2 linked regions of the Methylomonas sp. 11b genome follow. The protein of the gene in region 1 interacts with the protein of each later gene in a pairwise test. Links are inferred from orthologs where the notes say so. Each region holds a gene or a part of one and is shown in the gene's direction. Other genes may lie near its edges.

Evidence for each region.
Region 2: the proteins of mrdA (region 1) and METH11B_RS0116660 interact in binary tests that used the Escherichia coli proteins (3 or more experiments, as listed by UniProt). The link is inferred for Methylomonas sp. 11b from one-to-one orthologs.

The regions. Positions count from the first base shown.
Region 1 is NZ_KI911557.1:2,438,318-2,441,285, reverse strand. It holds mrdA (penicillin-binding protein 2), read left to right. Parts: upstream 1-543; coding sequence 544-2,394; downstream 2,395-2,968. Other genes in the region: rodA (rod shape-determining protein RodA), read left to right, coding at 2,391-2,968; mreD (rod shape-determining protein MreD), read left to right, coding at 49-537; mreC (rod shape-determining protein MreC), read left to right, coding at 1-62. UniProt on the Escherichia coli protein: Catalyzes cross-linking of the peptidoglycan cell wall. Responsible for the determination of the rod shape of the cell. Is probably required for lateral peptidoglycan synthesis and maintenance of the correct diameter during lateral and centripetal growth.
Region 2 is NZ_KI911557.1:3,469,168-3,472,215, reverse strand. It holds METH11B_RS0116660 (penicillin-binding protein 1A), read left to right. Parts: upstream 1-366; coding sequence 367-2,730; downstream 2,731-3,048. Other genes in the region: rpmE (50S ribosomal protein L31), read right to left, coding at 2,801-3,001; METH11B_RS0116665 (pilus assembly protein PilM), read right to left, coding at 1-154. UniProt on the Escherichia coli protein: Cell wall formation. Synthesis of cross-linked peptidoglycan from the lipid intermediates.

The DNA.
Region 1 (2,968 bases):
GGGAGTCGGCGAAAGCCGCGGTCGAACCTGAATCCAAGGATGCAGAACATGTCGCGCCTTGATTTTGCCGCCACCGTTTACTTCATCGCTACCATAGGCGCGGCGATGGTGCTGCGGGTAATGTCGCTGTTTCCCAGCATGGATGTGTTCAATCCGGACTGGATCGTACTGGTGTTGATTTATTGGTCCATTGCCTTGCCGGAACGGTTTGGCGTATTCAGTGCATGGTCGATAGGCTTGTTGACTGACGTGTTGACCGGTCGCTTGCTGGGCCAGTACGCCTTGATCTATGCGCTGATTTGCTATTTCAGTATCAACGAGCATCGGCGTTTGCGGCAATTTCCGATGGTGCAGCAATGCTTGTTTGTGTTTTTGTGTTTGTTTGCGTCGCAGAGCATTATTTTCGGCACGGAAAGCATGCAAGCCGGCAACCGCTTGTCGCTGTCGTTCTGGTATCCGGTGTTATCCGGGACTTTGGTATGGCCGCTGGTGTTTGTGGTGTTGCGCTATATCCGGGTGATGGCGCGCATCTTTTAACGGGGCATGGATAGAAAATTCGCCATCAAGGATCCGCTAGCGGAGAGCCGCTTGTTCCTGAGCCGCATCGTCGCGGCGTTTATCTTGATCCTGTTTTTGATCGCCGGTTTGGTGGTGCGCTTGGTGTATTTGCAGGTGGTCGGTCACGAACATTATGCGACTCTATCCAAGGATAACCGCATCAAGATTTCGCCGTTGCCGCCCACGCGCGGGGTGATTTACGACCGCAAGGGTCGGATGCTCGCGGAAAATGTGCCGACCTACAGTTTGGAGCTGATTCCGGAGCAGATCGAAAATCTCGATGACACCCTGTTGCGGTTGCAAAAGCTGCTGGACATTTCCGAAGAAAAAATCGATCTGTTTCAAAAGCAGCGTAAGCGCAACAAATCCTTTACCAGCACGCCGTTACTGCAGAATCTGAGTGACGAAGAAGTCGCCAAATTCGCGGTGGTCAGACCGTATTTTCCCGGCGTCGATGTCTACGCCCGCTTGGTGCGGCATTACCCTTACGGCGATTTGGCTTCTCATGTGGTCGGCTACGTGGGCCGGATCAACGAGAAGGAAATGCAAACCTTGCCGCTGGCGAAATATCGGGGGACCAATCACATCGGTAAAACCGGCATCGAAAAAACCTACGAGGAGCATCTGCTGGGTACCGCCGGCTATGAAGAAATAGAAACCAATGCCCAGGCCAGGGCGGTGAATACCGTGGCCACGGTGGAGCCGGTAGCCGGGTCCAATATCTATCTGACCTTGGACATCGACCTACAAAAAATCGCCTACGATGCGTTGTCTGAGTATAACGGCGCGGCGGTGGCGATTGAGATCAAGACCGGCGGCGTACTGGTGTTCGCCAGCCGGCCCGGTTTTGATCCCAATCCGTTTGTTTCGGGGATTTCCGGTAAAGAATACAAAGCTTTGCAGGACTCGCCGGATCAGCCTTTATATAACCGAGCCTTGCGCGGCCAGTATCCGCCCGGCTCGACGGTGAAACCGTTTTTGGCCTTGGCCGGTCTGGAATACGGTGTGACTGAATTCAACCATCGCTTGTTTTGTCCTGGCTATTACAAGCTACCGAATGTCGATCACAAATACCGGGACTGGAAAAAATGGGGACACGGCATGGTGGACATGAACGATGCGATTACTCAGTCCTGCGATGTATATTTCTACGATCTGGCGCTGGCGCTAGGCATCGATAAAATGCACGCGTTCATGGACAAGTTCAGTTTCGGCCGGAAAACCGGGATCGATTTGGTCGGTGAAGTTGACGGCTTGATGCCGTCCAAGGAATGGAAAAAACATTACCGCAGTCAGGCCTGGTTTCCCGGCGAAACGCTGATTACCGGCATCGGCCAGGGTTACACGCAAGCTACGCCGCTGCAACTGGCGCACGCTACGGCTACTTTGGCGAACTATGGCAAGGTGATCACCCCCCATCTGGTGCACAGCATTATCAGTGCCGATTACGCCGACATGATTGGCGGCAAAGCCGATGCGTTGATCCCGTTGAAAACGCAGAATGTCGAAAATATCATCAAAGGCATGACCAACGTGGTGCACGGTTCCAGGGGTACCGCCGGTCGCTTGGCCAAGGCCATTACTTATCAAATTGCCGGCAAGACCGGTACCGCACAGGTATTTACCATCAAGCAGGAAGAGAAATACAACGAAGACGCCATCGATTTTAAAATGCGCGATCACGCCTTATTCATCGCCTTCGCGCCGGTGCATGACCCGCAAATCGCGGTGGCGATTATTGCCGAACACGGCGGTCACGGCGGCTCGGTAGCGGCGCCGATTGCCGGCGAAATCATTGATGCCTATCTGAATCAGAAAAAGGAGCCGCAGCCATGAGAACCGAAATGCGCAATGAGCAGTTTCAGCCGCCGTCGCTGCTTGGCAATTTACTCAGAAAGCTGCATATCGACATCCCGCTGTTCATCGGCTTGTTACTGATTTGCGCCACCAGTTTTGTGATTTTATACAGCGCCGGCGGGCAAGAATTGCCGTTATTGATTCGGCACGCTACCCGCATGGGTTTCGCCATTTTATTGATGATCGTCTTGGCTCATATCAACCCGCGCCGCTTCCAAAGTTTTTCAGTGGCCCTCTTCACCATTTGTGTGCTGTTATTGTTGGCGGTAGCGGTGATGGGGCAGATAAGTATGGGCGCTCAGCGCTGGCTGGATCTAGGTGTTTTTCGCTTTCAGCCTTCCGAATTTACCAAAATCAGCGCGCCGATGATGGTGGCCTGGTATCTATCGGAGCGCGCCTTGCCGCCCAAGCCCAAGCACGTGTTAGGCGCGGCGACGCTTTTGATCGTGCCGGTTTTGCTGATCGCTAAACAACCGGACTTGGGTACCTCCTTGCTGGTTGCTAGCTCCGGGGCGGCGGTATTGTTCTTTGCCGGCTTATCCTGGTGGTTCAT
Region 2 (3,048 bases), 1.0 Mb from region 1 along the record:
TCTTATCGACTATCGCATCCTGAGGTAACGGAGCCACCGAGTAACTTTCTACCCGGTAACGCGCACCAACCCGGCTCAATTCCAACAATTTAACCGCAGCTGTACTAATATCCACACCCAGCACAGCCGACGGATTCCTGCTCAACCAGCTCATGAATGAACCCTTTTTAGATCGAATATGATTGAATTTGGCTCAAGCATGCTCAGACGAGGCTTGCAGAACCCACATGGGCCTGAAGTATAGTAGATTTTTTTATTTTCATCCTCTTAGATAAACCACTTTACAAGTAACTTTAGGTTGTTCCTAAAATCAAAAGGGTTTATTTTGACCGGCAATTTGTATTTTAGCAGTGCGTTTGAATTTCAGTGCCCATTAAGAAAGCCCCCAAACCCAAATCCCTGATCAAGACACTTTTTAAGTGGCTGGCCTTCTGCTCGTTGGCTTTTATCGGCACATTTCTGATTGCTGTTTATTTTTTCCTGCTCGAACTCGACAAGGAGTTGCCGGATATAGACCAGTTACAACACGTTCAATATCAGATGCCGTTGAACATCTACAGCCAAGATAACCTGCTGATAGCTCAGTTTGGCGAGAAGCGCAGAATCCCGACCAGCATCGCGCAAGTGCCACCACAATTGATCAAGGCTTTCATCGCGGCCGAAGATGATCGTTTTTATAAGCATAACGGCGTCGATTTCAAAGGCCTGCTGCGCGCGGTAAGCCAATTAGCCCTCACCGGCAAGAAGCGGCAAGGCGGCAGCACCATCACCATGCAAGTGGCCCGTAATTTCCTGCTCAGCAACGAAAGAACCTACTTACGCAAACTCAAGGAAATCATTCTTGCACTGAAAATTGAGCGGCAATTTTCCAAAGATCAGATTATGGATCTTTATTTAAACAAAATTTACATGGGTCAACGTGCCTATGGTGTAGCAGCAGCCGCACAAACCTATTACGGTAAAGATATTTCCGAGTTAGCCCTACATCAACAAGCGATGATTGCCGGCCTGCCGAAAGCACCATCCATTTACAATCCGATAGCCAATCCGCAGCGCGCCATAGAGCGGCGGAACTACGTGTTGCGCCGAATGCTGGATCTAAACTACATAAGCCAGCACGATTACGAATTTGCCGTGCAAGCAGTTGATAATGCGGAGATTCAGCCGATAAATGTCGAGCTGCAGGCGCCATACATCGCGGAAATGGTTAGGCAAGAAGTCATGTCCAAATACGGCGAGACAGCCTATACCTTGGGTTTGAAAATTTTCACCACCGTCCCTAGTCAATTTCAGTTAGCAGCAGAAGACGCTTTGCAAAAAACCCTGCACGAATATGACGAGCGCCACGGCTATCGAGGCTTTCCCCATAAAAATACGCAAAAAAACGGCGCTCAGCTAACCGACAATGTTGTTGGAGATACCCGGCAAGCCCTGATAACGGCAGTAGCCGATTCCGGTGTTACCGCAAAACTCTACGACAACACGCAAATTGCCATCGCCTGGAAAAATATTGAATGGGCAAAACCTTACCCGGAAAAAAATATCGGTACCGCAAAAGCATTTCTTAAGCCGAACGACATCATCTGGGTTAGAGAACTCGTAAAGGACGAATGGGCGCTCACGCAAATTCCGGACGCCGAAGCTGCTTTTGTAGCGCTCAATCCCAACAACGGCGCAATTTTGGCCTTATGTGGCGGCTTTGATTTTTATCACAGCAAATATAACAGGGCTACTCAGTCCAAACGCCAGCCTGGCTCGGGATTCAAACCTGTTATTTACACAGCCGCATTAGAAAAAGGTTTCACCGCAGCCAGCATTATTAATGACGCACCCATCGTGATCGAGGATCCTTCACAAGAAAACGACTGGCGCCCGGAAAATTATAGTCGCCGTTATCTGGGCCCGACATCACTGCGGGTTGCGCTCCGGGAATCGATCAATCTGGTCTCAGTGCGCTTGCTGCAGGAAATCGGCGTATCCCAGGCAATAGATACGGCCATGCGCTTTGGTTTCGACAAAGAGCAATTACCCGGCACGCTGTCTCTGGCCTTGGGTAGCGGCTATGCCTCACCATTGCGCATGGCATCGGCCTATGCGGTCTTTGCCAATGGCGGTTTTTTGGTAAAACCCTATCTCATCGAACGCATCGAAGACCACAAAGGCAACTTGTTGTTTCAGGCAAACCCACCGCTGGCATGCGCCGATTGTCCGGATCAGGACCCGCGGCCGCCAAACCGCGCGCCTCGCGCCATTTCAGCAAAAATCAATTTCCTGGCAAACAGCTTGCTAAGAGATGTTGTACAACGCGGCACGGCAACCCAGGCCAAACAATTGGGCCGTAACGATTTGGCCGGCAAAACGGGCACCACGAACGAGCAAAGAGACGCTTGGTTCAACGGTTTTGCTACGGATATAGTGGCCTCTGCATGGATAGGCTTCGACAATTCATTACCGCTTGGTCACGGCGAGACTGGCGGCAAAGCGGCCTTACCGATGTGGATTAAATTCATAAAGGCCGTACAACAAAACTTCCCGGAAAAGCCATTAGCGCAGCCGAGCGGTATAGTCCAGGCATACATTAATCCGGCGGACGGATTATTGCTCGATCAGGAAGCGAGAGGCGGTATTTGGGAATATTTCAGTGAAGAGACGGTACCAACGGCAAAATCTGCACCTAAATCTGAAGACCCTGCAGAGGAAGAGATTTTTGCTGAAGAAGCGTTATTTTGAAGGTGTTATATAGTTCGGAAGAATCTGGCCGCCAATTGACCGACGGCCGAACAAGACTTCTCGAAAATCTTTATTTCCCGAATTTTTTACGGAATTTATCAACACGACCCGACGTATCAACGACGCGCTGTTTACCGGTATAAAACGGATGGCAAGAAGAACACACCTCAATGTGTAAATCAGAAGCCAGCACAGAACCGGTTTGAAAAGTATTGCCGCACCCGCAGGTGACGGTAATTTGTTTATATTCTGGATGTATTTCTGGTTTCATAGCGCTCACATACCCGTTCCGGGCTACATACTTGATAGAGAACTGCT